DNA from 2 places in the Pantoea alhagi genome. Region 2 is predicted to be linked to the other one. Evidence: predicted binding sites of a transcription regulator. Region 2 holds the regulator's gene; the other holds the start of a gene.
The links. Region 2 encodes CRP, which controls carbon source genes, mostly activating them, when cyclic AMP is high. Its sites were predicted from a motif close to ATGTGANNNNNNTCACAT; they were not measured.
Positions count from the first base shown of each region.

Region 1: a site for CRP is predicted at 5,355-5,372, ahead of B1H58_RS09505 (nucleoside-specific channel-forming protein Tsx). Genes of this name have one in related genera too.

Region 1 is NZ_CP019706.1:2,024,158-2,040,362, forward strand. Features, by position in the region: gene B1H58_RS09480 (GMC family oxidoreductase) at 1-300, shown strand, start outside; gene B1H58_RS09485 (c-type cytochrome) at 312-1,637, shown strand; gene B1H58_RS09490 (cupin domain-containing protein) at 1,708-2,031, opposite strand; gene B1H58_RS09495 (oligogalacturonate lyase family protein) at 2,036-3,220, opposite strand; gene B1H58_RS09500 (RpiB/LacA/LacB family sugar-phosphate isomerase) at 3,546-4,184, shown strand; gene B1H58_RS09505 (nucleoside-specific channel-forming protein Tsx) at 4,275-5,144, opposite strand; gene B1H58_RS09510 (TetR family transcriptional regulator) at 5,590-6,171, shown strand; gene B1H58_RS09515 (helix-turn-helix domain-containing protein) at 6,184-6,540, shown strand; gene B1H58_RS09520 (con-10 family general stress protein) at 6,868-7,050, shown strand; gene B1H58_RS09525 (ferritin-like domain-containing protein) at 7,374-7,880, shown strand; gene B1H58_RS09530 (manganese catalase family protein) at 7,953-8,852, shown strand; gene B1H58_RS09535 (LysR family transcriptional regulator) at 8,960-9,868, shown strand; gene B1H58_RS09540 (MFS transporter) at 9,962-11,179, shown strand; gene B1H58_RS09545 (glucose/quinate/shikimate family membrane-bound PQQ-dependent dehydrogenase) at 11,286-13,679, opposite strand; gene B1H58_RS09550 (hypothetical protein) at 14,030-14,434, opposite strand; gene B1H58_RS09555 (DcrB-related protein) at 14,498-14,989, opposite strand; gene B1H58_RS21015 (OmpA family protein) at 15,010-15,294, opposite strand; gene B1H58_RS09560 (DotU family type IV/VI secretion system protein) at 15,267-16,205, opposite strand, start outside.
Region 2 is NZ_CP019706.1:1,207,807-1,224,011, forward strand. Features, by position in the region: gene B1H58_RS05730 (sensor domain-containing phosphodiesterase) at 1-674, shown strand, start outside; partial or broken gene B1H58_RS20980 (TauD/TfdA family dioxygenase) at 680-1,003, opposite strand; partial or broken gene B1H58_RS20985 (hypothetical protein) at 1,058-1,294, opposite strand; partial or broken gene B1H58_RS05740 (glycine betaine ABC transporter substrate-binding protein) at 1,227-1,511, opposite strand; gene B1H58_RS05745 (LacI family DNA-binding transcriptional regulator) at 1,746-2,726, shown strand; gene B1H58_RS05750 (LysE family translocator) at 2,727-3,329, opposite strand; gene B1H58_RS05755 (hydrolase) at 3,409-4,398, shown strand; gene B1H58_RS05760 (YheU family protein) at 4,402-4,623, shown strand; gene B1H58_RS05765 (phosphoribulokinase) at 4,747-5,616, shown strand; gene crp (cAMP-activated global transcriptional regulator CRP) at 5,932-6,564, shown strand; gene B1H58_RS05775 (YccS/YhfK family putative transporter) at 6,627-8,702, shown strand; gene argD (bifunctional acetylornithine/succinyldiaminopimelate transaminase) at 8,732-9,955, opposite strand; gene B1H58_RS05785 (aminodeoxychorismate synthase component II) at 10,047-10,634, opposite strand; gene B1H58_RS05790 (putative adenosine monophosphate-protein transferase Fic) at 10,675-11,268, opposite strand; gene B1H58_RS05795 (YhfG family protein) at 11,258-11,428, opposite strand; gene ppiA (peptidylprolyl isomerase A) at 11,527-12,099, opposite strand; gene tsgA (MFS transporter TsgA) at 12,374-13,555, shown strand; gene B1H58_RS05810 (cytosine deaminase) at 13,773-15,059, opposite strand; gene nirB (nitrite reductase large subunit NirB) at 15,287-16,205, shown strand, end outside.

The DNA.
Region 1 (16,205 bases), 820 kb from region 2:
ATGAATCCAAAAGAGATCATCGGCGCGCCAAAAGTGCAGGGCACTCATTTCGATACCACGGTTTATCAGACCACGCATATGAACGGCGGCGCCATCATGGGCGAAGATCCGCAAACCAGCGCGGTGAACCGCTATCTGCAAAGCTGGGATGTGCCGAACGTTTTTGTGCCGGGCGCGTCCGCTTTCCCGCAGGGGCTGGGCTATAACCCAACCGGCATGGTCGCCGCGCTGACTTACTGGTCAGCCAGGGCGATTCGTGAACAGTATCTGAAAAACCCCGGACCGCTGGTGCAGGCATAAGGATGATGGCGATGAAAAAGGTATTACTGGCGCTGTGCCTGATGACGGCGGCTGCTGGCGCAATGGCGGCTGATAACCAGGGCGGGGATTTGATCAAACGCGGCGAGTATCTGGCGCGCGCAGGCGACTGTGTCGCCTGTCACACCAGCAAAGATGGCAAACCCTTTGCGGGTGGCCTGCCGATGGAAACGCCGATCGGCACCATTTATTCCACCAATATCACGCCCGATAAGGAAAGCGGTATCGGCAGCTACAGCTATGACGATTTCCAGAAAGCGGTACGTCACGGCATCGCGAAAAATGGCGATACGCTCTACCCGGCCATGCCTTATCCCTCCTACGCGGTGGTAAGCGATGAGGATATGCAGGCGCTGTACGCTTACTTTATGCATGGCGTGGCGCCGGTGGTGCAGCAGAATAAAGAGAGCGATATTCCCTGGCCGCTGTCTATGCGCTGGCCGCTCTCTGTGTGGCGTACGCTTTTCGCGCCGGACGTGAAGGCGTTCCAGCCGAAATCGGGCGAAGATCGGGAACTGGCGCGCGGACGTTATCTGGTGGAGGGGCTGGGGCACTGCGGCGCCTGCCACACGCCGCGCAGCATTACCATGCAGGAGAAAGCGCTGAGCGATGAGAAAGGCAGCGATTACCTTGCCGGCAGCAACGCGCCGATTGATGGCTGGACCGCCAGCAACCTGCGTGGCGATAACCGTGACGGCCTGGGGCGCTGGAGTGAGGACGATCTGGTGCAATTCCTGCGCACCGGTCGCAATGACGATACGGCGGCCTTCGGTGGCATGACGGAAGTGGTAGAGCATAGCCTGCAGTATCTGAGCGACGAAGATATCAGGGCGATAGCGCGCTATCTGAAATCGTTAGGCGCGAAAGATCCTTCGCAAACCGGCTTCCAGCCGGATGACGCGGTGGCACAGGCGCTGTGGAAAGGCGACGACAGCAAAGCGGGCGCGGCGGAATATGTTGATAGCTGTGCCGCCTGTCACCGTACCGATGGCCGTGGCTATAAGCGTTTCTTCCCGGCGCTGCGCGGCAATCCGGTGGTGCTGGCGGACGATCCGACCTCGCTGATCCACATCGTACTGACCGGCAGCACCTTGCCGGGCGTACAGGGTGCACCAAGTACGGTAGTGATGCCGGGCTTTGGCTGGCGTCTGAACGATCGGCAGGTGGCCGACGTGGTGAACTTTATTCGCACCAGCTGGGGCAACCAGGCCGCGAAGCCGGTCACCGCACAGGATGTGGCCGACGTACGGAAAACGTCATTTGTTTCCGGGCAGCAGGGCAATATTGATATTGAAAAACTGCCGCAGGCTGAACATTAAGCCTGAGCAGTAATCGCACGGCGGCGCATCTTTAACCGGATCCGCCGCCGTTATTTTTTGCAGCGCGTGATTACGAAAGGAAATCTTCCCGCTGTGGCGTAAAGGTATCCAGCAGCACGCCCGGCTCCAGGCAGACGCAGCCATGCACCACATCCGGCTTTTTATAGAGCGTATCGCCAGCGCTGACCTCATGAGTTTCGCCATCAATGGTAAACGCGAAGCGGCCTGACAGCACGTAGGTGAGCTGCTCATGCGGGTGATGATGCAGCGGGCCAACCGCATCTTTTTCAAATGTCACTTCCACCGCCATCATGCCGCCGCCATGCGCCAGGATGCGCCGCGTCACGCCATTGCCCAGATCTTCAATCTGAGTCTGCTCTCTGAAAATAAACATACCGTTATCCATTATCTGCGGGTTGATCGAAAAAATCGTCGCGGATGGCAGCCAGGTAAAGCGCGGGCTGCCCTTCATAATCAGAGGTAAACAGCACCTGACGATTGTCCGGGGTGAACGATGGATGCGGGTGGGTCACCTGACGATCGCCGTCCAGCACGCGCCACGAACTGTTATGCGCTGCCAGCGCACGATGGCGGCGCGTTTCCACATCAAACAGCCACAGCATCGGATCGTTTTCAATGGTGTAGCCTTTGGTATCCTGCACATCCACCGGTGTACCTGAACCGTCTCCTACCAGCAGCGTGCCGTTGTGATTACTCATCAAATGCGAGCAGGCGGGCATGGTCATTAAAACTTCATTATGCTGCGTTACCGGATCGTAGCGGCAGATCTCACGATCGGGACGATCTTTATGATAGGAGACATAGATCAGCGCTGATCCATCGGGCACCCAAAACTCATGGGTACAGCTTTCGCCAGGCGCATGAGCTTTTACCTTGCGCATGTTGTCGCCATCCTCGTCAATCAGCCACATACGGGCATCAACCCGATCGTGCGGCCCTTCATGGCAAAAGGCGACGGTATGGTCATCGTAAGGACGATAGATAGGATGGCCCAGCCACAGACGCTGCTCCAGAATGGTTTCCGCTTCACCGGTGCGTAAATCGACGCGCAGCAGGCGGCAGTGCGGATTTTTTTCAAAAAAGGTTTTAAACACCTGCCAGTCGCTGAGCGGTTCCCAGTCTTTGCGATCGATTTCAATGCCAACCAGGCTGGTACAATCGCTATTGGCAACCCAGGTGCCATAGCCTACCCACGCCTGTGGCACGGTGTAAATGGTGACCTCTTGATAGGTGTCCAGATCGACACGGCATAGCTGGCGCTCGTTTTTAACGTAGAAAAGATAGCGATCGTCGGGCGAGAGAAAGCCGCCAAAGGTATTATCGCCAGCACCTTCCGTGAGCTGAGTGGCCTGCTGCTGCTTTAAATCAAGCAGGTAGTAGTTGCGATGACCATCAAACTCACCGGCAAACAGCAGCTTGCTGCCGTCATTGAAAAAGCACTTCTGGTAGAAATAGTTGCGGTGGCATAACACCTCTGGCGGCGTTAAGCGCACCATTTCCGCACCGGTCTTCTCATCCTGAAAACGATAGAAGGGCAGATGTAGCCGACTCCCCTTTGCCATAGCTTTTTCCTCCCGCCAGGGGTTAATAGAAAATGAAACGCTGTTTCACATTCGTGAGAGCATACCCGGTTCGTGGCGGTTGCCGAGCGCAGCCTGAAGAAAATGTAAGAAAGATCACACAATTTTTCTGGCGGCAGCTAAATGCGCGTGGGTTCGCAAAAGTAAGTGAAAAAGGGACCTGAACCCAGGAATGTGAAAACCGTCACAGCAAAAAGTTAAAGCGATCTTTATAAGGAACAGCTAATATTAAATTATGAAACACTGTTTCATAATTATGAATACATACCACCGGCAGATAACCAGCCAGGTAATAAGAGGATAAACGATGAAAATTGCTCTGATGATGGAGAACAGCCAGGCGGCGAAAAACGCCGTGGTGCTAAAAGAACTGCAGCAGGTTGCTAACGGTCTGGATTACCCGGTATTTAACGTGGGCATGAGCGATGAGCAGGATCATCATCTGACCTATATTCACCTGGGTATTATGGCCAGCATTCTGCTGAACTCAAAAGCTGTGGATTTTGTTATCGCTGGTTGTGGTACTGGCCAGGGAGCACTGATGTCGCTGAATATTCATCCAGGCGTCGCCTGTGGTTACTGTATCGATCCGGCGGATGCCTATCTGTTTGCCCAGATTAATAACGGTAACGCGCTGGCGCTGCCTTTCGCCAAGGGTTTCGGCTGGGGTGCGGAACTTAACCTGCGCTTTATCTTTGAAAAAGCCTTTAGCGGCGAAAAAGGCCAGGGCTATCCGCCGGAGCGTAAAGAGCCACAGGTGCGCAACGCCGGTATCCTTAATCAGGTCAAAGCGGCAGTGGTGAAAGATAACTACCTTGATACGCTGCGCGCGATCGATCCTGAACTGGTGAAAACAGCGGTCAGCGGTCAGCGTTTCCAGCAGTGTTTCTTTGAGAACTGCCAGGATAAAGAGATTGAAAACTTTGTCCGTGAAATGCTGGGCTAAGTAAGCAAAAAGCCAGCCTCCGTAAAGATGGCTGGCTTTTTTGTCTTTCAGGCGACAGGGCCAGAGATTCAACTCCGGCCCTGCTTGCTATCAGAAGTTATAACCCACGACCAGATAGTAGCCCCAGCCGGTAGATTTCACTTCAAACGGACCGTCGCCAAAGTTCAGATTGGCACCATCCGCCCACTGACCGCCGTTATGGAAGTAACGCGCCACCACCGAGTAGTGCCAGTGATCGTAGCCCAGCGCCAGAATATGGCTGGAGGCGATAGAGTTGCTGGCGCGGGAAGCGCCCGGCGTTTTATCAGCCAGATCGGAGCCCCAGTCAAAGTTGGTAAAGCCGATATAGCTCAGGTTGCCGCCCCACAGCGTGGTGATCGGCAGGAAGTATTTCACCTTGAAGCGGTAGCCGTCCCAGCTGTTTTCATTCGCCGCACCATAGTTTTCCCACTGATATTTGGCGTAGACGTTAAGCGACAGGCCCAGTTTGGTATGGGTATCGATATCCGTTCCCAGACCCATATACCAGGTGTTCTGACGGTTATTGCTGTCCCGGCCCATGTCGTAAACGTAGTTATTGGCAAAATACCACTCTTTGAAAGGACCGAAGCTCAGGTCGGTGCCGGTCAGCTTATCAATAGAAAAGCGTGGTTCAATTTCCAGGAACAGCGGCGAACCGTTGTCCCAAATGCCTTGCTGATAGCTGTTTGCCGCGCCGAAGAAATTAGGAATATCCAGGTAGCCATAAAAATCAAACCAGTCTTTATGGGCAAAGGCTTCATATTCCAGATAGACGTCGTTATTCAGATGCGGCCCAAAGCGGGTGTGATTGCTGCCCACTACGTTAACGCTCTGATGCCACCAGTCAGAAACATAGGTTGCATCGCTGGTTTGCGCCTGAGAAGTGACGCTGTATGACGCTGCCAACAGCGCGCCTGCCATCAACATTTTATTTTTCATTGGTTACCACATGCTTAATGGCCTCTCTGCTGAGTCAGAGAAGGCCGCGAATCAGTGCCCATTGCTGGACGGAAAGGTGTTGTTATATGCCACTCCGGGGAAGACGTACGGGTACGTCGCGGCAGCCCGCATAGGTTGCCTGTATCCTGCGGATAGAAAATAGATATTGCTCACGTTTGTCAAAGTTTGTTTCATTTTGGTTCAGCTGTTTTGTGATGCAGATCACGAACAAACGTTGTATGTTTAAAAATTCCGTCATACAGAGCGTTTTCAATAGTAAGCAATCGCTTTCGTATGGCACGCAAACGATTAGCTGTAATGTGGTTGTTGTAAGAGATATGTAAGGATATGTCATATTGTTTTGAACGCATGTTCAGGAAAATTATTGAACGTGTGTTCAAAAAGATGCACACTGGCCGCCAGCTAAACATTGCAGGACAAAGGAATGGGATATTTAAAAGCGGACGTGCGGGCAGAACTGTTACTGAATGCCGCCATAAAAGTGATGAAAAGCGAAGGATACGCTGCGGTTACCGCACGCAAAGTTGCGCAAGCGAGCGGGGCAGCTGTAGGGCATATCAACCGTCATTTCGCTTCGTTGAGTCAGCTAAAGTGTCAGGCATTCCTGGCCATTGTGCATGAGAAATCCACGGAGCATAAAGCAGCTAGCGAAGCATCAAGTGGTATCGACGCCGTACTCGCGCTACTGGGTGCCTGTAATAAAAAAACGCGCGATATAGAAATCTGGCGTGAAGTGTCGGTACTGGCGCATCAGGATCGCGCACTGCACGAAATCTTTGTCTATGCGCTAAACCTGTGGCACAGCATGCTCAGCAATGTCATCGAACATAACCATTTGCGTTGCCATGATACGTCATCTGCTACCGCCTGGCGTTTGATTGCGCTGGTTCTGGGACAGGATTTACTGGCTATGCACAACGTCATTGATGGTGATGAAGAGGTGCTACGCTGCAATTTGCTTCACCTTATTCGGCTGGAATTGCAGCCAGATGCGTCCGCACGGTAAAGGGAGAGAAACATGAGCGTAAGCGCGGCAAGTGAAAAGATGTTCACCTATGGCGTTATTCGTGAACTGATGCGCTGGATTGAGAGCAATCCCCATCGACGCATTACCGTAGATGACTGCGCTGAAAAAACGGGCTATTCAAAATGGTATCTTCAGCGTTACTTTCATGCGGTAACCGGGAAAACGCTGGCAGCGTTCTGCCGCGAAAAGCGCCTGGTCGCCTCAGCTCGCATGCTGGTAGAGGCGAATGTCACCATTGAATATGTCGCGGTACAGCATGGTTTTTCTTCACATGATACTTTTCACAAAACCTTTGTTCGTCACTACGGCATGACGCCTGGCGAGTTCCGTCAAAAGTGCCGCGAATAACTCAGGTCAGTAGAGACTGGCCTGCACGAAAATTACGTTCCGGTTTACTTATCTTCCATAAGACTACAGCAGAGCAGGTTCTTATTACCGCTTCGCCTGTTTACGTCTCACGTTTATTTAATATTTGCATCCGATTGTAATTAAATCTTTCAAATCCGACGATTCACAGGGCCGTTCTTTTTCTTTTCAACCATTTATTACCGCTGCGCTTACCATTTGCGTTCCGCAATGTGTTGACTAAATTTATAACCGTAGTCACGAATATTCTTTTCCATTACCCGGGTAGTGGATAAGAATATTATTTATGAAATAACGAGGAGGAATATTATGACTGAACATCGTGGCAATCCTGGTAATTTCGCAGAAGATCGTGAGAAAGCATCAGAAGCCGGTAAAAAAGGCGGTCAGCATAGCGGCGGTAATTTCAAAAATGACCGTGAAAAAGCTTCCGAAGCCGGTAAAAAAGGCGGCCAAAACAGCCATGGCGGTGGTCGTCCCTCTGGCAGCTAACCGGTTATCTGGCTGATCCCATCATTTTCAACCCCCGACACGTTTTCTATAACTGTCGGGGGTTTCTCATTTTCCGATCTTTATTTATAGCACTAATCTGAATATCGCCAGTTTCTGCTTTATAGCGCATTAACAAAAACATAACGCAAATTTTTTTTGCGTTAGGGTTGTTAATTGCTGTTTCGCTGCCTACGCTTTTTAAGTATGGATTTTAAGGTTCTCCGAACTTTTATCGGTGAACAATATGAAAGAGATAATTCTGACGTTACGTTTATTGTTTACGTTGGGCTTATTTTCTGACTCACTTATCATGAGGTGAAAGTATGACTTATCAGGAAAACTATCTCAGCTGGTTGCGTGACGCGCATGCAATGGAAAAACAAGCAGAAGAAATGCTGGAAAAAATGACTTCGCGCCTGGAGCATTATCCCGATCTTAAAGCACGTCTTCAGCAACATATCGAAGAAACACGTCAGCAGCAGCAAATGCTGCAACAGGTTATCGATCGCCAGGATACCTCTAACTCCACCATGAAAGACATGATGGGGAAAGTGGCGGCGATGGGCCAGGCGGTAGGCGGCATGTTCGCCTCTGATGAAGTTGTGAAAGGCGCAATCAGCGGCTACGTCTTCGAACAGTTTGAAATTGCCTGCTACACCTCACTGATTGCCGCCGCTGAACTGGCTGGCGATAGCGAAGGTGCACGCGTATTTGAGCAAATCCGCGAGCAGGAAAAAGCAATGGCTGACTGGGCACTGAACCATCTGCCTGATGTTACCGAGCAGTTTATGGTGCGTTCTGCACAGCCAGATACCGAAGCAAAAAAATAATATCAAAGCCAGCAATGGCATTTCACTGCATCGAGGTTGCCAGCGTTGGCAACCTCTATAAAGGAGTGAGCAATGTTTAGACATGTCAAACAATTGCAGTACACGGTACGTGTAGCTGAACCTAACCCAGGGTTGGCAAACCTGCTGCTTGAACAGTTTGGTGGTCCCCAGGGTGAGCTTGCCGCCGCCTGCCGTTATTTTACCCAGGGTCTGGGCGATGACGATGCCGGACGCAAAGATATGCTCCTGGATATCGCAACGGAAGAGCTGAGCCATCTTGAGATTATCGGTTCTCTGGTAGGGATGCTGAACAAAGGCGCAAAAGGCGCGCTGGCTGAAGGAACCGAACAGGAAGCTGAGCTTTATCGTTCATTAACCGGCAACGGTAACGATAGTCATATCACTGCGTTGTTATACGGTGGTGGGCCGCCGCTGACAAACTCTGCTGGCGTACCCTGGACCGCAGCCTATATTGATACCATCGGCGAAGTCACCGCCGACCTGCGCTCCAATATCGCCGCAGAAGCGCGTGCAAAAATCATCTATGAACGACTGATCAACCTGACGGACGATCCAGGCGTAAAAGATGCGCTGGGCTTCCTGATGACGCGCGAAGTGGCGCACCAGATCTCTTTTGAGAAAGCGCTCTATTCGATTCGTAACAACTTCCCGCCAGGCAAACTGCCGCCGATTGAGAAGTATGCCAATACTTACTTCAATATGTCTGAAGGCGGTGATGTACGCGGTAGCTGGAACTCGGATGAGAACTTTGATTACGTCGCGAATCCTCAGCCAGCGGTTGACGGCGGCGACGGTCTGGCATCAGTGATGCTGTCGGAGCAGGAAAAAGCCATGCTTGAAAGCATGGCGCTGCGTACCCGTTCTAACCCGGACATTGATCCTACCACCGGGGCAGAACTGGGGTCACAGCAATTAACTGACGACGCGCAAAACCTTACGCCGAAACAGTAAGCCTCTCCTGAGCCGCCTGCGGGCGGCTTAATTTTACTTGTTTTCTCCCACTGGTATTTTCCCCTTCTTTTTGTCAGGCTGTCCGTCACATGCTGACGGGGAACCTTATGCAACCGCTTGAAAATATTACCGCAATGATGGTGTTTGCCCGTGTGGTGGAAACCCAGAGTTTCACCGAGGCGGCAAATAGCCTTGGCCTGTCAAAATCTTTTATCAGCAAAGAGATCGCGCAACTGGAAATCCGGCTTGGCGTTAAGCTACTGGAGCGGACAACCCGGCGTATGGTGGTCACCGAAGTGGGACGCGCCTGGTATCAATTTTGCGCACGCGCCCTGCAGGAAGTGCAGGGCGCCGATGCGTTTATTCGCGATTATCATCAACAGCCCGCCGGTAATCTCAGCATTATTGCGCCAGTTAACTTTGGCCGACGCTGTATCGTGCCGTCGCTCAATGCGTTTGTTGCGCAGCATATTCATGTGCAGGTCGATCTTGATCTGACCGATCGGCCCGTGGATTTGCAACAGGAACGCTACGATTTGGCGGTTGTCGTCGGGCAGACGCCGCCGGCTGCGAATTTTCATCAGCTTACGCAAATTGAATGGGGACTGTTCGCCGCCCCCGATTATCCTGTAGCGCAAACGCCTGTCAGCCATCCGCAGCAGCTGCCGCGCCATGACTATCTGCTTTTTCGTGGTGCAGCGCATACTCTCTCTTTGCCGTTTCGCCAGGGCAAGCAGAAGCTCAATATTGATGTTCATAGCCGTTTTCGCATCAATAACAGCGAGGCGCTGCTCAGCGCAGCCATTGCCGGAGCCGGTATTGCTTATCTTCCCTGCTATATCACTCACGAAGCGCAACAGCAGCGGCAGCTGGTTCGCCTGCTGCCTGACTGGCAGATGGATGATTATTACAGCTACCTGGTGGTACGTCAGTCTGCACGCCCGCGCGCGCTGGTAGCAATGTTTTGTCAGCAACTACAGGCCGCGCTGGCATCTGATCATTGTTTCTCAGCGTAGACAAAAACAGGCGACTGGAGAACTCTCTGCGCTACCGTCGGGATAATGCCTGGGCTTTGCTAGCATGGCTGCCTGACGATAAGGAGAAGAAAAATGGGCAGTTCTCAATGTAATGAGCCAGAGGCGGCGCAATACTGGCGACGTAATTTGTGGGTATGTATGGTCGGTTCTTTTACCACGCTGGTGGCGATGACGCTGCTGCTGCCTTTTCTGCCGCTCTATGTAGCGGAGCTGGGCGTGAGCGATCCGGCGGCGATTGCCCGTTGGTCTGGTCTGGCGTATGGCGCAACGTTTTTTACCGCTGCGCTGACCGCACCGCTGTGGGGGCGGCTGGCAGATCGCTACGGGCGCAAGCTGATGCTGATCCGCGCCAGCTTAGGGATGGCGGTGGCAATGGCGCTAATTGGAATGGCGGAAGCGCCCTGGCAACTGGTGGCGCTGCGTCTGTTGGCGGGATTGCTGGGCGGCTATGCTTCTGGCTCGACCATTCTTATTGCCTCACAAACGCCAAAGGCTCATACCGGCTGGGCGCTGGGCATGCTCTCATCAGGCATTATGGCGGGCAACGTGACTGGACCGTTAATCGGTGGTTTTTTACCGCCGCTGATTGGCATCCGTGCAACCTTCTGGCTGGCGGGAGCAGTGATCTTTTTTGCTTTTCTTGCCACCTGTCTGTTATTGAAAGAGGCACCGCGACCAGCGATATCGCAGCGCTCGCAGACAGCTGGCGGGTTTACTCTGCGCAGCGGCATTCTTCCGCTGATGCTGCTGACCGGGATGCTGTTGATCTTCGCTAATATGTCCGTGGAGCCGATCATCACGCTTTACGTAGCGCAATTTGTTGATCAGGCTGAGCGGGTCACGTGGGTGGCGGGCGTCGTGATGGCGATGGCAGCGTTAGGCAGCATTATTTCAGCGGCCTGGCTGGGGCGGTTAGCGGATCGCATCGGCCACTGGCCAGTGCTGATTGGCGGGCTGTTTGCCGCCGCATTACTGTTGATCCCGCAGGCGTTTATTACCAGCGCCTGGCAGTTAGTGGTGTTGCGCTTTTTGATGGGCATAGCGCTGGGCGGGCTGTTGCCCTGCATTGCCAGCCTGATACGGCATCATGTCGCTAATGAGCAGGTGGGCAGAACGCTGGGCTGGTCCACTTCGGCGCAATATGTGGGGCAGGTTTGCGGGCCATTGTTCGGCGGCATGGTCGGCGGCTGGCTGGGCATGCGGGTGGTTTTTCTGGCTACCGGCGCGATTATGGCCGCAGGCGCGCTCTGTAACCTGTACCAGATGCGCAGGGCAGGAAGAAAAGCATAAGCGTTTGCGGCGCGCTATAGATTGCTATGGCTTTTCTGGCGATCGTGCCGCAGGCATAAAAAAACCCCGGCGTCAGGCCGGGGTTTTGTCAGCGTTGCGGGGCAGATTATTTCTGATCCGGCAGCGCGTAGGCAATGATGTAATCACCCAGTTTGGTGCCAAAAGAACCGTGGCCACCAGCAGAAATCACCACGTACTGTTTGCCGTTGGCTTCATAGGTCATTGGCGTTGCCTGACCACCAGCCGGCAGACGGCCTTCCCACAGTTTCTCACCGGTATTGGTGCTGAAAGCGCGCAGGTAGTTATCCGCTGTCGCTGCGATGAAGAATACGTGACCTGCCGTGGTTACCGGGCCGCCCAACATCGGCATACCCATTTTGAACGGCAGAGGAACCGGCGCGCTATCGCGAACGGTACCGATACGTTTTTTCCACACCACTTCGTTGGTTTTCAGATCCAGCGCGGAGATATAACCCCAGGCTGGCTGTTTGCACGGCAGGCCAATCGGAGAAAGGAACGGATTCAGTTCCACACCAAAAGGTACGCCATACTGCGGCTGAATACCGGTTTCGGTGCCTGAACCGCCTTTACCATCGGCTGGCGGCTCCATCGGGTTACCTGGACCACGTGGAATCAGCTTAGAAACAAACGGCAGCGCCATTGGGTTAGCAATCGCGATCTGACGGTTAGGATCGACGGCGATACCACCCCATTCAAACATGCCAAGGTTGCCCGGGAATACCAGGGTACCCTGTTCAGACGGCGGCGTGAACGGGCCTTCATAGCGCAGACGATGGAAGATAACGCGGCACACCAGCTGATCGAACATGGTGGCGCCCCACATATCTTTGCCCGACAGGTTATCTTTCGGACGGAACGTCAGCTCTGAGTAAGGCTGGGTTGGCGACAGGCGATCGCCTTTAGCCGGACCTTGCGGAACCGGGGTTTCCGGCGCAGGCACAACCAGCTCACCGTTGCGGCGATCCAGCACAAAGATGTTACCGGTCTTGGCAGGCGCGTAAATAACCGGAACGGTATTGCCATCTTTATCGGTAATGTCAGCCAGCGTCGGCTGGGACGGCAGATCCATATCCCACAGGTCATGGTGAACGGTCTGATAAGACCATGCCAGCTTACCGGTAGTGGCGTTCAGAGCCAGAACGGTGTTGGCGTAACGCTCCTGTTCCGGCGTACGGTGACCACCCCAGATATCCGGCGTGGAGACGCCCATCGGCAGGTAAACCAGATCCAGTTTGGCGTCATAAACCGCAGGCGCCCAGGAGTTAGGTGAGTTCGGTACGAAGGTTTTACCGTCTGCCGGGATGGCATTAGGATCTTTCGCGCCCGGATCGAACACCCAGAGCAGCGCGCCGGTATTCACGTCAAAGCCGCGGATAACGCCTGACGCTTCATGCGTGGAGTAGTTATCGGTTACCGCGCCCGCGACCACAATGACTTTATCAGTGATAACTGGCGGAGAGGTTGGCTCATAGGAACCCGGCGTAGAGACTGACTGTTTGTGCTGCAGATCCAGCTCGCCGTTGTTAGCGAAGTCCGGACAGCGTTTGCCAGTTTCAGCATCCAGCGCGAACAGACGACCATCGTTTACCGGCAGGATAATGCGGCGTGCGCACAGTGCAGGCGCAGCAGTACCCGCATCAGCAGCAGCAGGGGTTTCATGATAAGAAACGCCACGGCAGGTGATGTGCTGGAAAGTTGGGTTTGACTTCAAACCTGGATCAAATTTCCATTTCTCTTTACCGGTCGTAGCATCCAGAGCAAACAGGATCTGGTGTGCAGTACACAGGTAAAGGGTGTCGCGGACTTTAATCGGCGTCACTTCATTGGTGATTTCACCCGGATCGTTCGGCGTTTTCAGGTCGCCGGTACGGAAGGTCCAGGCTACCTGCAGATCTTTTACGTTCTTCTCGTTGATTTGGGTCAGCGGAGAATAACGGGTACCTGCCTGATCGCGGCCATAGGCCGGCCAGTCGCCCGGTGGGATCGAGGTATCAGCCGCAGCCGGTGCAGTTTGTGCGGAGGCTGGCAGGGTGCCGTTGATCTCCTGCGGATCGTTAAACACCGCCCATGCCAGCACAATAACGCTGACAGCCAGGCTCAGACCCATCAGGGAAGCGCCTGCTTTGCTACCGTGAGTCGGCGTAATGCCGCGATAGACAAACGGCAACAGCAGCCAGATACCAAAAATAACCCAAACATCGGTACGCGGTGCCAGGGCCCAGAAGTCGAAACCGGCTTCCCATACTGACCAGGCTACCGTACCGAGCAGCAGCAGCGCGTAAACCACCAGCGCGGCGCTGTGACGGCGATATAACAGAAAGGCCGTTACCAGCATCGCAATACCGCTAATAACGTAGTACCAGCTACCACCTATTGTGGAGAGCCAAAGCCCGCCAATCAGCAAATACGCGCCGCAAAGCACAGCGAATAATACGGTGAGAAGCCGTATCACGCGTAAAGATGAGGAGTCTTTCCCCATAATTTAGTCCTCTTGAGTGTTGCCATAAACCTAAGTAAACAACCAGCCTGGTTGTATACCAGCAGATAAAGTACGGGTGTTCAGTGTTCCTGATAGCGCTCTTCTGTGAGCTAAATGTTCCTGATGCGTTAAATTTTATATGAATAAGCGTTACAAGTTTCGACTTTTTTGGCAGAAATTATGATCCGCTGCTTTTTATATAGCAGCTGCTACTGATCCTGGGGCAAAAAATAGCCACGAGAATCTACTTATGGCGTAAAAAACGCGCTATTCCCGCCACCGGATAACGATTAACCGCATAGTGCCAGGCCACGCCGGAATAAACTGCGGCGGTAAGGAAAAAACGTTATTTATTCTTCATGAGGCGAGTAGAGCGCCAACTGATAAATGAGCGCTGATCGGAAGATAAAATGGCCCTCCAGCCAGTCAGGGCGGCTGCGGGCAAGACTGACTATTTGTAGCTCGTTCCCCTGACGACGCGCCAAACGCGACTGTACCAGGTAGTGATAATAAACATCGCTAATAAACAGGCTGAAATTGCGACGATAGCCGTGAAAAAACAGCCTCAGACATAGACTGCCCGGCACAATATCCTCATGCAGGGTCATGCCGGCGCGTAATGATAATTTCGCGTTAGGCTTATGACGCGGGCCTGATATCGCGGCGAGAAGCGCTGCGGTAATCTCAGGCGGAAAGAGTGATTGAAAGTGATAAATATAAAAACTCTCCAAGAACAACGTTTTCACCAGGAACAAGGAAAACCAGAACTTCGGACGAAATTCTGGTTTTAGAGGCGGGATTGTTACAATGGGGCTGCGTTAGCTTTCCGCAGCAAGAGGGGCGTCAGCCGGAATAAAGCTATTAATAATGCGAACATAATGTTTACGCTGCGCTTCGGTGAAATCATTATTGGTAGCGAGAGTGAAGACTATCAGTTTACGTGAGTGCGGATTAAGTCGCGGATGCCAGGGCAGCGTCACAATTGACGATACCTGCCGAACCCATGCACCATCTTCAAGAAATTTATTGGCGGTTTGCAGTACAGGCAGCTTTGCCGGGCCAATCTCATGTTTCAGGTTTTTCCCCTCCACCTCAAAACCAGGGACAAATCGTTTCATTTTATCCCATTGCTTTTCGCAAAAATCATCTACTGTCTGATCCTGTTCCAGCGTGGCGCGGTTAATCAAAATATTATAGGGATTATGATCGTCGTCCATAAAGCGAAGGATATTAATTGACTGATCCTCCTGTGGGTCGAATGTCATGAAACTCCCTTCGTTAAGCGGATAGGTCACAGGTTTTGTGCTCATAGGTGACTCTCTCTTATTCCTTAATGGTGTTGTACAGGTAGCGGAATGATTTCAACGCGGCGGTTCTGTGCGCGTCCTTCCTGGGTATCGTTACTGGCTACTGGACGGGAGTTACCCGCGCCTTCAATAATAAAATGGCTGGCGGGCAAACCGGTCTGCTCTGTCAGCCAGTCCCGAATCTTCCTGGCGCGTTCGGTTGATAACGACAGGTTTATGGCGGCGGATCCGGTATCGTCCGAGTGACCGATGATGAGGTACTTCTGTTGCGGCGCGTCCTTTATTTTGGGAACCAGCCCTGCCAGTATTTCTTCATGCCCGGCCTCAAATTGCTGCTGCCGCTTTCAAACAGCGGCGCTGTGCCGGAAAGGGTGAATAATGCTGCGTCAGCACTCTCTTCATGCTCCCTCATTAACGTTTTTAACGGCGTTATCCGGCTGAGGTGAGCCAGAATGTCGACGATGTTCCGTTTGCCATAGTAATAAAAACCCGTCATCAGGCAGGCAAGGATCGCCAGTAGCGCGACAATACCGGGCCACTTTCTACGGACCGGCGATAGTGCGATCGCTGGTGGACGTTCAGGCGCAGCTTCTGGTTCTTGTTCCTGTTCGATGAGCGGTAGCAACGGAATTGCGGGTAGCGGCGGCATGGAAATGGATGTCGACAAACCCGGCAGGATCCCGTATTTCTCCGCGAGCCAGATCCACCAGGCACCATGGCGAGTGAATCCTTGTCCATGGTCGGCAAGGAGGACGCCTGCCAGATCGATCTGCGTGCTGTCGAACAGGTTTTGCAACACACTCATGATTCGCTTTTCCGCCAGCCAGGCGATGAGTGTGCAGGCCAGGGCATGGCGCTGAATCGCGTAGAGATCGCTGCCGTCATCGCGGGCGTCAAGCTCGGTAATCAGGTTAACAAGACGCGATTCCAGCTTGAGGTGGCAGTCAGGCGACGCTGTCAGTCCGCCTGTCCAGATAGCCCTGTCCGGATCATGAGGATAACGTTGCTGGCTTAGTCGTGTATAAAGCCCAAGCAGACAAGGTAAATGCTCCGGCAATCGGTTTGATGAAAAAGCGTATTGCCACGCCGTGATTTGTTCAATCATGACGCTGCTGTTTTCTAAACCATCCGCCAGTAGCGGAAAGAAGGCCAGCGTTGTTACCGTATCGTGGCTTTTTTTCACATGCTCCAGTCGGCTGCTCAGCGTGCTGACGTGTTC
Region 2 (16,205 bases):
CGATTGTCCCCTGTAAACAGGGTTGTCTTTATTACGAAGTGCTGGCGCGGCTACGTTCGGCAGACGAACTTATTATGCCGGATCGGTTTATTCCGCTGATTGCAGAGTTTCGCCTTAGCGCCCAGTTTGATCGCCTGGTAGTAAAGGAAACCGTGGCGTTTATTCATCAGCGTCAACGCGTGAATAACCCGCCGCCGCGCCTGGCCATTAATCTGTTGCCAATGACGCTGACCGAGCCGGGAGTAGCGGAGGAGATCATTGCCCTTTTTCAGCGCTTTTCCGTCTCCTCTGAAGCGGTTATTTTCGAAGTGACCGAGGAGCAGGGATTGATCAATAACCCGCAGGTCAATAATGCGATTGCCACGCTGCGTCAGGCAGGCTTTCGTATTGCGATAGATGATTTCGGTACCGGTTTCGCCAACTATGAGCGCGTAAAACACCTTAGCGCCGATATTATTAAAATTGACGGCCTGTTTGTTAAAAACAGCCTTGATGACAATATCGATCGCATTATTATTAAATCGATCTGCGCCATCGCCCGGGAAAAACGCGTATCCGTTGTAGCGGAGTATGTGGAAACCGAGGCGCAAAAAGCGCTGTTAACCGAGCTGGGCGTTGATTATATACAGGGCTGGCTAACCGGTCAGCCAGCCCCGCTGCTTTCCCTGCCCTGATCGGCTCAGGTGGGACGATAAAACGGCTTATCACCCAAAATGGTGGCGCGGTGCATGATGCGTCTGGCGGGCAGGTAGTCGGCGTTCGCATAGTGCTGCGTGACCCGGTTATCCCAGATGGCAACATCGTTAGCCCGCCAGCGCCAGCGTACCTGGAACTCCGGCTTGTTTATATGGGCAAACAGAAAGCCCAGCAGCGCGTCGCTCTCTTTCGGTGTTAAATCAACAATTCTTGTTGTAAACCCCTGATTTACAAATAAGGCCTGCTGGCCGCTAACCGGATGGGTGCGTACCACCGGATGCAGCAGCGGTGGATGGTTCGCCGCCGCCAGCGTTGACCAGCCGACGCCTAAACCGATGCGCAGACCGGTAAGGATTTCCGGCAGCGCGCCGGGCAAAATAACCAGACGTAGCAGCTGCCAGCGGCTGGCTCCCAGCGACAGCGCCGCCCGCAGCCGTACCTGCTGCGGCGGCGATAAAAACAGCGGCGCAATCAGCTGCAGCGCGGTAACCAGCCACCACAGCGCCAGCAGCAACGCTAAGGTTGTCAGGCTCAGCGTCAATTGACGGGAAAGCGGCGACCGCCAGCGGACTGGAGCCGATATTGCCGATTTGTACATCACCGGATGCCAGCGCACGGACTACACTGGAGCCACTGTCGAATTTACGCCAGTTGACCTGCGCGCCGCTTTGCTGAGCGAAAGTGTTATCCGCCTGAGCGACTTTCGCGGGTTCCGCCGAGGTCTGATAAGCCACCGTAACCTCAACGGCGTGCGCCTGGGTCGCCAGCAGCAATAACGACACTGCCCATGCCAAAAACCGCGTGATCCTCACCATCTTACGTTCCGCCTGTTGTTATCATCGTGATGGCTCAGTTGTAGCTGAGAGGCGGATACAGCATGAAGTAATTAAAAATTATGTTTAATCGCTAAATTGCCTTAGAAGAGATATCGCTATCTTTATCTCAAAATTAAAAAAGTCTGATTTTTCTGATGAAAAATGGACCTGAATCGGCCACTGTATAACGATGTTCTACAGGCTATTCATTGGTGAGTTGTCAGAGGGTTTTCCATGTCGATTGAGAAAGTTGCCCGTTTCGCTGGTGTATCGACCGCGACCGTTTCACGTGTGCTGAACGGTTATAAGGGCGTTCGGCCTGCAACCCGTGAACGCGTTTTAGCCGCTATTGCCGCCTGTCAATACCAGCCTAACCTGCTGGCGCGCCAGCTACGTACCTCTCAGAGCCATATGTTGCTTGTGCTGGTTTCCAATATTATCAATCCTTTCTGTTCGCGCGTGGTGCGCGGCATCGAGGCAGAAGCGGAGGCGCACGGCTACCATATTCTGCTGTGCAATTCCGATTCACAAACCCAGCGCGAATCTGCTTATCTCACGCTGCTGAGCGGCAAAGTGGTGGATGGCGTTATTACCATGGATGCGGCAAGCAATCTGCCTGAACTGCGCCAAATGATTGGCGATTCCCCCTGGATACAGTGTGCCGAAGGCGATCCTGATGTCGCTGGCTCATCGGTCACTATTGATAATCAACAGGCCGCGCGGGCGGCAGTGCAGCATCTGGCGCAGCGCGGACGACGACGGATTGCGATGATCAATGGCGATCCGCGCTATCTCTATGCGCAACAGCGTGAGTTGGGATATCGGGCGGCGTTAGCCGAACTGGGTTTGTCATGGTCCGGCGTTGAGTATGCTAATGAAGTAGAGTGCGAGGCGGGCTTTGCGGCCATGAAACGGCTGCTGGAAGCGAAAGAGCCGCCAGACGCCGTGTTTACCGTATCTGATGTACTGGCAGTAGGCGCGATACACTGCGCACGTCAGCACCAGCTCGCCATCCCTGAGGATATTGCCGTGCTGGGCTTTGACGGCCTTCCATGGAGCGCAATGCTTTCGCCGCCGCTCAGTACGCTGGAACAGCCAATGCATCAGTTGGGCACGCGCAGCGTACAGCTGCTGTTACAGCGCATTCAGGATCCGCTGGCACCACAGGTTCATGAGCGGCTCCCCTGTGAGCTGGTGGTACGCGCCTCCAGCTAATCAGTGCCATATCAACAGTACACAGGCGGCAGTCAGCACGCCCATCGTCAAATTAAAAATTTTCCATGCGCGGCGGCTACGCAGCAGACGGCCTATCAGGGTGCCGAAGCCAAGCCAAAGAATGCCAGCGACCAGATTAACCAGCGCCATACCAATGCTGATAGCCACAACTGAACTGCGATAGGCTTCACCTGCCAGGCTAAAGCTGGCCACGGCCCCCAACGCCATTAACCAGGCTTTGGGATTAACCAACTGCAGCAGTCCTCCCTGCCATAAAGGCATGGGACGAGGCGGCGCTTCACCCATCTCAATTTTTTCATAGGCCGCCGTTGCAATTTTCCACGCCAGCCACAGCAGATAGAGACTACCCACAATTTTCAAAAACAGATGCAGAGAGGGGTAAACCAGAATCAGCCCGCCCACGCCAAATGCCACCAGCAACAGCATAAGCTGCATACCGAGCATAATTCCTGCCATTAAGGGGAGCGAACGCAGAAAACCAAAATTGGCGCCGGCCGTGGTCAATAGCGTATTATTTGGCCCTGGCGTAATCGCCGCCACCCAAAGAAAACCAAGCATCGATAAAAACAGACTGAGTTCCATAAAATGGGTGCTCCTCACCCGGTAAAATGTTAACCCGTTTAAACTAACAGTGCGCCTGAATGCGTACAAGCGTGAAACGATGAGCTTTGATCACAGTCAGGAATCCTTTATTCCCCTGAAAGGACTGCATAATCCCCATCTGCAAACGGTGCTGCCGCGTCTGTTTCGCCGCCGGATCTCTTTACGCCCTCACTGGCAGCGTCTGGATCTGCCGGACGGCGATTTTATCGATCTTGCATGGAGCGAAGATCCTATGCAGGCGCGGCATAAACCGCGTGCGGTGTTGTTTCACGGACTGGAAGGAAGCTTCCATAGCCCCTATGCGCACGGCCTGCTGCAGGTGTGGCAACAGCGCGGCTGGCTGGGCGTGGTGATGCACTTTCGCGGCTGCAGCGGCGTGCCTAACCGCATGGGGCGTATTTATCACTCCGGCGAAACCGGGGATGCCAGCTACTTTTTACGCTGGCTGCGAACCACTCTGGGCCATGCGCCGACCGTGGCTGTCGGCGTGTCGCTGGGCGGAAACATGCTGGCCTGTTTGCTGGGCCAACAGGGCGATGATTGTCCGCTGGATGCCGCCGTTACGGTTTCGGCGCCGCTAATGCTGGAACCGTGCAGCGCCAAACTTGAGCAGGGATTTTCCCGCGTCTATCAGCGTTATCTGTTAAGCCAGCTCAAGCTCAACGCCCGCCGCAAACTACAGGCCTGGCCCGGCACGCTGCCGGTAGATCTGTTGCAGCTTAACGCGTTAAAGCGCCTGCGTGACTTTGATGATGCCATCACCGCCCGCGCCCACGGTTTTGCCGATGCCGGTGACTATTACCGACGGGCCAGCGCCATGCCGCTGCTGCCCGGCATACGTAAGCCGCTGTTAATTATCCATGCGCAGGACGATCCCTTTATGACCGATGAGGTGATCCCTGATATGGCGCGATTACCTGCTAACATTGAATATCAACTAACGGAATATGGTGGCCATGTCGGCTTTGTCGGCGGCACGTTACGTCGCCCGCAAATGTGGCTGGAGCAGCGTATTCCTCAATGGCTATCACCTTATCTGGATAACTAAGCTGTGATTATTCCCTGGCAAGATCTCTCCCCGGAAACCCTGGATAACCTGATTGAAGGTTTTGTACTGCGCGAAGGCACGGATTATGGCGAGCAGGAGCGCTCCCTGTCGGAAAAGGTGGAAGATGTCCGACGTCAGCTGAAAAGCGGCGAAGCCGTGCTGGTCTGGTCGGAACTGCATGAAACGGTCAATATTATGCCGCGCGGTCAGTTTCGCGAAGGATAGTGATGCGGTCAGCTCTGTGCGGCTCGTCACATTAACGTGGTCTGGCGGGCCTGCCCGATGATGACACCTCTGACCGAAACGTGATAACAATGCTCATCGCCCGATTTAATCCAGAGAGTATTTATGTCAGCCAGACATCCGATCATCGCGGTGACCGGCTCCAGCGGAGCGGGAACCACCACCACCAGCCTTGCCTTTCGTAAGATTTTTCAGCAGCTTAATCTGCATGCCGCTGAACTGGAGGGTGACAGTTTCCATCGCTATACGCGCCCGGAAATGGATATGGCGATCCGCAAAGCCCGCGATTTGGGGCGTCATATCAGTTACTTCGGACCAGAAGCCAACGACTTTGGCCTGCTTGAGCAAACCTTTGTTGAATATGGCGAAAATGGCCGTGGCCAGTCACGTAAATACCTGCATACCTATGATGAGGCGGTGCCGTGGAATCAGGTGCCAGGTACCTTTACGCCGTGGCAGCCGTTGCCGGAGCCAACGGATGTGTTGTTTTATGAAGGACTGCACGGCGGCGTGGTGACGCAGCAGCATAACGTGGCAGAAAAAGTGGATTTGCTGGTTGGCGTGGTGCCCATCGTGAATCTGGAGTGGATCCAGAAGCTGGTGCGCGATACCAGCGAGCGCGGCCATTCCCGCGAAGCGGTGATGGATTCCGTGGTGCGCTCAATGGAAGATTATATTAATTACATTACGCCACAGTTCTCACGTACCCATCTTAACTTCCAGCGCGTACCCACCATAGATACCTCAAACCCTTTTGCCGCACGTGCTATTCCTTCGCTGGATGAAAGCTTTGTGGTGATTCATTTTCGCGGGCTGGAAGATATCGATTTCCCCTACCTGCTTGCGATGCTGCAGGGCTCCTTTATTTCTCATATTAATACGCTGGTGGTGCCGGGCGGAAAAATGGGACTGGCGATGGAGCTGATTATGCTGCCGCTGGTGAAACGCCTGATAGAAGGCAAAAAAATCGAATAAGAGGCATGCCACTCTCTCTTGCCCGGCCCCTGATAAGTAAGCAAATTGTCAGCCGGGGCGTTCATCAGCTAAACGGCAATTGTCCGATTCAGCACAAGCTGAAGCGAGACAACAGGAGACAGTAAGATAAAGCTGTGCTACAAACAAAGCTGTAATATTTTCGTTCTATGAAACGAAAACGGGACGACGGCACGCCTTGAGGCCTCGCAGTTGCCCGTATAAATTTCCAGCAGGAAACGCTTGAAGATTTCAACGCCTGACAGGGAAAACTGCCCCCTGTATTTAGGGCACGATTACAACAGAGGATAATAGCGAATGGTTCTCGGCAAACCGCAAACAGACCCTACACTCGAATGGTTCCTGTCACATTGCCATATTCACAAATATCCATCAAAAAGCACATTGATTCATCAGGGTGAAAAGGCCGAGACGCTCTATTACATCGTAAAAGGTGCGGTTGCGGTACTGATCAAAGATGAAGAAGGCAAAGAGATGATTCTTTCCTATCTTAATCAGGGTGATTTCATTGGCGAGCTTGGCCTGTTTGAAGAAGGCCAGGAACGCAGTGCATGGGTACGCGCGAAAACCGCCTGTGAAGTGGCTGAAATTTCGTATAAAAAATTCCGTCAGCTGATTCAGGTTAATCCTGACATTCTGATGCGTCTCTCTTCCCAGATGGCTCGTCGCCTGCAGGTGACTTCAGAGAAAGTAGGCAATTTAGCTTTCCTTGACGTGACCGGCCGTATTGCACAGACGCTGCTCAACCTTGCTAAACAGCCGGATGCGATGACGCACCCGGACGGGATGCAAATCAAGATTACCCGTCAGGAGATCGGCCAGATCGTCGGCTGCTCACGCGAGACGGTGGGCCGTATTTTGAAAATGCTGGAAGATCAAAACCTGATCTCCGCTCACGGTAAAACAATTGTCGTTTACGGCACCCGTTAAGCTACTCTGAAGACACGGCGTGGTGCCTGGCATCACGCCGTGTCTGTTTTGGTGATGTAGCGATGTGGCGGAGAATTATTTATCATCCCGAAGTGAACTATGCCCTGCGTCAGACGCTGGTGCTCTGTTTACCGGTGGCCTTTGGCTGGCTACTGGGGGATTTGCAAAAAGGATTGCTCTTCTCGCTGGTTCCCGCCTGCTGCAATATTGCCGGACTCGATACCCCACACCGCCGCTTCTTTAAACGCCTGATCACAGGCGGCTCGCTGTTCGCACTCAGCAGTTTTCTTCTTCAGTGGCTATCGCTACAGCAGGTGCCCCTGCCCGCGACGCTGTTTGTCATGGCGTTAGTGCTGGGCGTAACCGGCGAAATCGGCCCGCTTCATGCACGTCTGCTGCCAGCTTCCTTAATTGCCGCTATTTTTACGCTCGGCCTGGTGGGCAATATGCCGATCTGGGGGCCGCCGTTGCTCTATATCGGCGGTACATTCTGGTACGGGCTGTTTAACTGGTTCTGGTTCCGGCTGTGGAAAGAGCAGCCGATGCGGGAGACGCTCAGCCTGCTCTATCGCGAACTGGCGGATTACTGCGAAGCCAAATATACCCTGCTGACGCAGCTTACTAATCCGGAAAAAGCCTTGCCCCCGTTGCTGGCGCGCCAGCAAAAGGTGGTTGATCTGATTAACACCTGTTATCAGCAAATGCATATGCTGGCCGCTAACCGCGATCATAACCATCGACGCCTGACGCGTGCTTTTCAGGTGGCACTCGATCTGCAGGAGCATATTGCCGTTAGTCTGCATCAGCCGGAAGAGGTGCAAAAGCTGGTAGAGCGAAGCCATGCGGAAGCGGTTATCCGCTGGAACGCGCAAACCATCGCCGTACGGCTGCGCGAGCTGGCGGACGACATGCTTTATCACCGGCTGCCATCACGTTTCACCATGGAAAAACCGCTGCTGGGACTGGAGAAAATTGCGCGTCGGCATCCGGAGAATCCGGTCGGCCACTTCTGTTATTACCATTTCAGCCGCATCGCCCGCGTGCTGCGTACCCAGCGCCCTCTTTATCGTCGCGATCTTATGGCCGATCGCCAGCGTCGGCTGCCGCTGCTTTCCGCGCTGCGCAGCTATCTGTCATTTAAATCTTCCGCTCTGCGTACCGCGGCACGCTTTGCGGTGATGCTGGTATTCGGCAGCGTACTGGCGCTGGCGTTCAACGTACCGAAACCCTGGTGGATCTTAATGACCATCATGTTCGTCAGTCAGAATGGCTACAGCGCAACGCGTGTGCGTATCCAGCACCGCGCGCTTGGCACGCTGGCAGGGCTGATTATCGCCGCTGCAGCCCTGCGTCTTGCGGTACCGGAATCGCTGGTGCTGTTAATCATGCTGATCATTACCTTAGTCAGCTATCTGTTTATCCGTAAATATTACGGCTGGGCAACCATCGGTTTTACCGTGACCGCCGTTTATTCATTACAGCTGCTGTCGTTAAACGGCGCGCATTTCCTGTTGCCGCGTCTGATGGATACGCTGATGGGATGCTGCATCGCTTTTGGCGGCATGGTCTGGCTGTGGCCGCAGTGGCAAAGCGGGCTACTGCGGCAGAATGCGCATGATGCACTGGAAGCGTATCAGGATGCTTTACGGATGCTGCTGGGGAGCGAGGCATCACCGCAGAAGCTTGCCTGGCAGCGGGTACGCGTTAATCAGGCGCATAATGCGCTGTTTAACTCCCTGAGCCAGGCGATGCAGGAGCCAGCGTTTAATACCCGCTATCTGAACGATATGAAACTTTGGGTCACGCACAGCCAGTTTATCGTTGAGCATATCAATGCAATGACTATTCTGGCCCGTGAGCACACCATGCTGACGCCTGCGCTGGCGCAAAGTTATCTGCAGTCGTGTGAAATTGCACTGCAGCGCTGTCAGCAGCGGCTGGCATATGACGGGCCGGGACAGGATACCAATATTCTGCAAGGAGAAGCAGAGAACCAGGAAGGGCCGATGACCATTATGGAGCGTCATGTAAAGCGTATCCTTGAGCACCTTTCAGTGATGCATACTATCTCATCTCTGGCATGGAGCCAGCGGCCGCACCACGGTAAATGGCTGGTACGCCGCCTGCGTAAAGGATAAGCGCGCCCTGACATCGGGCGCGCCCTGAATCATGCGGGTTTTAATACTTTTTCGGCAGCCCTGGCCAGACGCGCCATGCCATCACCAATATCCGCCAGCGGGATCACCAGCGAAGGCGCAAAGCGCAGAACATCGGTACCCGCCGTTAAAATCATCAGGCCTTCCGCAGCGGCGGCATTAAGAATATCGCGCGCTTTGCCCTTATGCTGCGGCTGAAGCTCCGCCCCGATCAGCAACCCTTTGCCACGGATCTCGCTGAAGAGATCCAGTTTGGCGTTGATGGCTTCCAGCGCCTCAATAAAGCGCTGACGGCGTTGCTCAATGCCATCCAGCACCGAAGGAGTATTAATCACATCCAGCGCCGCTTCCGCTACTGCGCAGGCCAGCGGATTACCGCCATAGGTGGTACCGTGTACGCCAGGCGTCATCGCCGAGGCGATCTCATTAGTGGTCAGCATCGCACTAATGGGGAAGCCGCCGCCCAGCGCTTTCGCTGAGGTCAGAATATCGGGCTGCACGCCATAATGCTGATAGGCAAACAGCTTACCACTGCGCCCCATCCCACTCTGGACCTCATCCAGTACCAGCAGCGCCTGATATTGATCGCACAGCTGGCGCAGCCCCTGCATAAATTCCTGCGTGGCGGGCATAACGCCACCCTCGCCCTGAATCGGCTCAACCACAATGGCACAGGTGTGATCGTCGATCACTGCCTTCACCGCCTCAAGATCGTTAAAAGGTACGTGGACGATATCGGCCGGTTTGGGTCCAAAACCATCAGAGTATTTCGGCTGCCCGCCGACGGAAACGGTAAACAGCGTGCGGCCATGAAACGCGTTATGGAATGCGATAATTTTACTTTTATAAGGGCTATGGCGCGTGGAAGCATAGTAGCGCGCCAGTTTGAAGGCGGCCTCGTTGGCTTCAGCCCCTGAGTTCGCAAAGAAAACGCGCTCGGCAAAAGTCGCGTCAATCAGCTTGCTGGCAAGACGCAGCGCGGGTTCATTAGTGAAAACGTTGCTGGTATGCCACAGCATTTCTCCCTGAGTTTTCAGCGCCTCTACCAGCGCCGGATGGCAGTGGCCCAGCGCGGTTACGGCAATGCCGGCGGTAAAATCGATATATTCTTTGCCCTGCTGATCCCACACCCGGCTGCCTTTGCCTTTTACCGGCACAAACTGTGCTGGTGCATAAACCGGCAATATAACCTCATCAAAGGTCTGCCGCGTAACCGCCATTTTTTCCGCTGCCATTCGCTACCTCATTTAATTTTACACTGATACGCTGTGAAAAAATAATCATTAAATATGCATAATAAGTCAAACGGAATCGCAGCGTACGGAATTAAACAGCGGCTTGTCTACGCAAAAAATTAGCCAGCAACGCATGCCCCTGCTGGCTCAGGATGCTTTCCGGATGAAACTGCACGCCCTCAACATCCAGCGTCTTATGACGTAACCCCATGATTTCATCCGGCTTACCATCACGCAGGCTCCATGCGGTGACCTCCAGGCAGGCTGGCAGCGTCTCTTTTTCCACAATCAGCGAGTGATAGCGCGTTACAGTCAGCGGCTGCGCCAATCCGGCAAATACGCCAGCCTGCTGATGAGCAATCGCGGAGGTTTTACCGTGCATAACCTGACGCGCGCGAATCACGCGTGCGCCGAAAACCTGCGCCAGCGCCTGATGGCCCAGGCAAACGCCAAGCAGCGGCAGCCGCCCGGCAAACGTGCGGATAGCGTCCAGAGAGATACCTGATTCATCAGGCGTGCAGGGACCAGGAGAGATGACCAGATGCGTCAGCGGCAGCGCGTGCATTTCCGCCAGCGTAATTTCATCATTGCGGCGCACCAGTACTTCCGCTCCCAGCTCGCAGAAGTACTGGTACAGGTTCCAGGTAAAAGAGTCGTAGTTATCAATAAGCAGCAGCATTGTTACTCCGGGCTGACCAAAACGCCGCTATTCTACGCGCTTACTTCGGCTCGCTCACTACGTTACTAAAGATATCGGTCAGCCCCTGCAGATCGCCATTCACGCTCTCTTCATTTGCCCGCAGCCAGGCTTCGCGTTCAGTCTTGCTCCAGTCAATGTCATAGCCTGCATGAATAATTAACTGTTCAAAGAAGAGGCGCTGCGCGCGGCCGTTGCCGTCGCGAAATGGATGCAGCATATTGATTTCGCAGTAATAATGCGCCAGCCGCGCCACAAACTGTTCAAAAGGAAGATCGGCCAGGCCATTCTCTTCCTCAAGCGCTTCCATCAGGGCGTTACCCTCCTTCTCAATATATTCAAAGTGGCAGAAAGGCGTATCGCCGAGATAGAGATCGATCTCGCGAATTTCTCCAGCCCAGTCATAGAGATCCTGAAATAGCGTCCGGTGGATAGCACACAGATAAGGAAACCCCAGATTGCGCGGCCCCAGCTCAATGGTTGCCGCCCGCAGCGAAGTAAATGCGACCTCCGCTTTTTGCAGTTGGGCGGTATCATGTAAATTGAGCCGGTTGCGCAGTACGTCATCGTTCTGCCAGTAGTAAGGATCGCGCCCGTTCATTGCATTAGCCGCCATATTGCCTCCGTAATGCCTCTAAACGCTGTGCGGCCTGCTCAGCATCCAGCGTCACTTCCGCAAAAGACAAGCCTTCCAGTTTACTACTGGCCAAAAAATTCGCGTTGCGCCGCTGTTGCCATAATGTGGCTTTCTGCTTTTCGGTCAGTTTTGTTGGCATACCGCCTCCGGTCAGAGAATAGGTGACCTAAGTATAAGCAGCAAATTACCGCTCTGCAGGAAGGGTGGCGTGCCGCCGCAGACGCGACGGCAGAGAAATCAGGGCAGGACTTTCGCGGAAAGGATAACAACCGGCTTGCTGGGGACATTTTGATAAGGCCCGATATTTTTGGTCGGCACCTGAGATATTTTGTCGGCTACATCCATGCCTTTCACTACTTTACCAAACACGGCATAGCCAAAATCACGCTGCCCATGATCCAGGAAAGCGTTATCGGCAACGTTGATAAAGAACTGGCTGGTAGCGCTGTCTTTTTCAGCGGTACGCGCCATAGCAATCGTGCCGCGCGTGTTACGCAGGCCGTTATCCGCTTCGTTTTTGATGGGCGCGTTGGTGGGCTTCTGCTGCATATCGGTCAGGAAGCCGCCGCCCTGGATCATAAAGCCGGGGATCACACGGTGAAAAGTCGTATTGTTATAAAAACCGTTATTAACATAATCAATAAAGTTCTTAACAGAGACCGGTGCTTTCTGATTATTCAGTTCAAGTTCAATATTACCGGCTGACGTGGTCAGGAGGACGTGCGTATCGCCCTGCGCAGCGAAAGTTGGGGCAGAAAAAGTGGACAGCGCCAAAAGTGCCGCGACCGCTGTCAAAGTACGTTTCACCATGAATAATTCCTTACTGAGGCCACAAAAACTAAACGAAATTGATTGTAAAGAGCATGCCAGGCAAGAGCCAGCATTTTACCTTTATTTACGTAAACAAACCTGATAAGCAAACGTTAACGTCGAACAAATAAAGGGTGATTTAAATCACATTATTGATGAAATCAATGAATGTGATTTCATCGTTGGTTTGATCGCGGCTGAAATTTCTTTACACTTCCGTCGACAACTCCTGCGCTGCTTCAGCCAGGCCCTTTGGCTCAAGGTTTCCCCAACTATGACTAATCGTAACCGCATTGGACTGACGTGGATCAGTTTCTTTTCCTATGCGCTCACCGGCGCACTGGTAATTGTCACCGGGATGGTTTTAGGCGATATCGCTAACTATTTCCAGCTTCCGGTCTCTGAAATGAGCAACACCTTTACTTTCCTCAACACCGGCATCCTGGTGGCGGTATTTTTAAACGCCTGGCTGATGGAAATCGTGCCGCTGAAACGCCAGCTGATTTTTGGCTTTGTGTTGATGGTGTTAGCGGTGCTGGGCCTGATGACCAGCCATAGCCTGAGCGTTTTCTCGCTGTGCATGTTTGTGCTGGGCGTGGTCAGCGGTATTACGATGTCGATCGGCACCTTCCTGATCACCCATCTTTATGAAGGGCGTCAGCGCGGATCGCGCCTGCTTTTTACCGACTCCTTTTTTAGCATGGCCGGTACGATTTTCCCGGTTATCGCCGGGATGTTGCTGGCGCGTCATCTGCCCTGGTACTGGGTTTATGTCTGCATCGGCGTGATCTACCTGGCGATCTTTGTGCTGACGCTGAGCGTTGAGTTCCCGGTATTAGGCAAGAAACAGCATAATGCACAGCCGGTAGCTAAAGAGAAATGGGGCGTGGGCGTACTGCTGCTCTCCATTGCCGCGCTCTGCTATATCCTCGGCCAGCTCGGCTTTATTTCATGGGTGCCGGAATACGCCACTAAAACCATGGGCATGGATATTAGCGCCGCCGGACAGCTGGTGGGTAACTTCTGGACCTCCTATATGATCGGCATGTGGGTGTTCAGCTTTGTGCTGCGTTTCTTTGATTTGCAACGCATCCTGATGGTGCTGGCTGCGCTGGCGACGCTGCTGATGTATTGGTTTGTCAGCAGCAGCGAGCCTGACATGCTGAAGTGGATCATTATCGCCCTTGGCTTCTTCTCCAGCGCGATCTATACCACCATTATCACGCTCGGCTCGCAGCAGACCCGCGTTTCCTCGCCGAAACTGGTAAACTTTATTCTGACCTGCGGCACCGTTGGCACCATGCTGACCTTTGTGGTCACCGGCCCGATTGTGGCAAAAGGCGGCGCCCATGCCGCACTGTTTACCGCTAACGGGCTTTACGCCGTGGTGTTTGTAATGTGTCTGCTGCTGGGCTTTGTCACTAAGCATCGTCAGTTCGGTCACGCTGACCATTGATCTTTACGGGCGGAACGGATGTTCCGCTCACAGGCGGTGAATAAACTCAAGGCGCGAACAGCCCAGGCAGAAGAGTAAAGCGTCCCGCGCTATGAACAGCGCGGGCCGAGCTGTCAGGGATGACGTTTTTTGCATCTTTACGATCGGCCTGGGCTCCCTGCGCAGGCTCCGTTACCTTCCTTTCGGCGAAACCTTGATTACGTTGGCGCTGACTTTCTTAATCACGTTTAAAATTCACCTCTTGCGCCTCATTGAGCCAGATCTGCGTACGCGCCGGTTCGGTGGCGGCAATCACCCTTCCCTGCCGGATTGAGTAACGCACCGGCACCTGACGCCGTACCGCATCAAAGCCGTTTTCCGCTGGCAAAATAATCAGGCTGGCGCTGTTGCCGACCCGGATGCCGTAATCGGTCAGCTGCAGAGTTTTTGCACTGTTGTGGGTAATTAAATCGAGTCCCTGTTCTATTTGCTCATAGCCCATCAGCTGACAAACATGCAGCCCCATATGCAGCACCTGCAACATGCTGGCGGTGCCAAGCGGATACCAGGGATCAAACACATCATCATGGCCAAAACAGACATTAATGCCTGCCTCCAGCAGCTCTTTTACCCGCGTCACGCCGCGTCGTTTGGGATAATCATCAAAGCGCCCCTGCAGATGAATATTCACCAGCGGGTTGGCGACAAAATTAATACCGGAGAGCGCCAGCAGCCGAAACAGACGCGAAGTGTAAGCGCCGTTATAAGAGTGCATTGCCGTCGTATGGCTGGCGGTAACGCGTGCGCCCATGTTTTCCCGGTGCGCCAGCGCCGCCACGGTTTCTACAAAGCGCGACTGTTCATCATCAATTTCATCACAGTGAACGTCGACCTGGCGCTGATATTTCTGTGCCAGCGCAAAGGCGATATGCAGTGATTCAACGCCATACTCGCGAGTAAATTCAAAATGCGGAATAGCGCCTGCCACATCGGCACCCAGTCGCAGCGCCTCTTCCAGCAGCTTCGCACCGTCGGGATAAGAAAGAATGCCCTCCTGCGGAAAGGCGACAATCTGTATATCGACCCACGCCGCCATCTCCTGCTTTAATGCCAGCATCGCTTTCAGTGCCGTCAGGCTGGGATCGGAGACATCCACATGCGTACGCACATGCTGAATACCGTTGGCGATTTGCCATTTCAGCGTCTGGGCGGCCCGTTGTTTCACATCTTCCGACGACAGTAGCGCCTTACGCTCGGCCCAGCGCTCAATGCCTTCAAACAGCGTGCCGGATTGATTCCAGGCGGGCTCACCGGCGGTTTGCGTGGTATCAAGGTGGATATGCGGCTCGACAAAAGGTGGCAGAGCCAGTCCGCCTTCCGCATCAAGGGCGTTAGCGCTACGATCGGCCAACGCCGGCTGCGGCCTGATTGCGGCAATTTTCCCGCCAGCGATTTCAATTTGCCACAGACCTTCACGCTGGGGCAGACGCAGATGATTAATCCATTGCAGTTCAGTGGAAGTCATGCCGGACTCCTGAAGAAAAGTGGGGGGACATTCAGGCTAGCATGGATTAGGACCAACGACGTAGATAACCCCTCACTAAGTTGCAGATATTACAAAGATTCCTGAAAAATCCCATAATTCAACCACATACCACCTTGTAGGTATATTGCTCCTCAATTGATGCATATCAATAAGCTTGCTAACAATCGCGTTATTGTGGCGCCAATTAGATCAATTTTGAGGCAAAAATGAGCACTGTCAAACTCGCCATCATTGGTAATGGCATGGTTGGCCACCGCTTCATTGAAGAACTGATCGATAAAGCCGAGCCTGGCCAGTTCGAAATCACTGTCTTCTGTGAAGAACCTCGTGTGGCATATGACCGCGTCCATCTCTCCGCATACTTTTCCCATCACACCGCTGACGAACTCTCGCTGGTTCGCGAAGGCTACTATGAAAAACATGGCGTCCGCGTGCTGCCTGGTGAACGCGCCATCACCCTGAACCGTCAGGAAAAGGTAATTCACTCCAGCAGCGGCCGCGCCGTTCAGTATGACAAGCTGATTCTGGCGACCGGTTCTTATCCGTGGATCCCACCGATTCAGGGCTCCGATGGCCCTGACTGCTTCGTCTATCGCACCATTGAAGATCTCAATGCCATTGAAGAGTGCGCGCGCCGCAGTAAAAGCGGCGCGGTCATCGGCGGTGGTCTGCTGGGTCTGGAAGCGGCCGGTGCGTTGAAAAACCTTGGTATTGAGACCCACGTTATCGAATTTGCGCCAGTTCTGATGGCTGAACAGCTTGATGTGCAAGGCGGCGGCCAGCTGCGTCAAAAAATCGAACAGATGGGCGTGCGGGTGCATACCAGCAAAAACACTAAAAATATTGCTCATCATGCGTCAGGCAAAACCCTGGAGTTTGCCGACGGCACCAGCCTGGATGTCGATTTTATCGTGTTCTCTACCGGCATTCGCGCGCAGGACAAACTGGCGCGCCAGAGTGAACTGCCGGTAGGGCCACGCGGCGGCGTCCAGATTAATGATTGTTGTCAGACCGCCGATCCGGATATTTATGCCATCGGCGAATGCGCATCCTGGAACGGGAAAATTTTCGGCCTGGTAGCACCAGGTTATAAAATGGCGCAGGTCGCCAGCGATCACCTGTTAG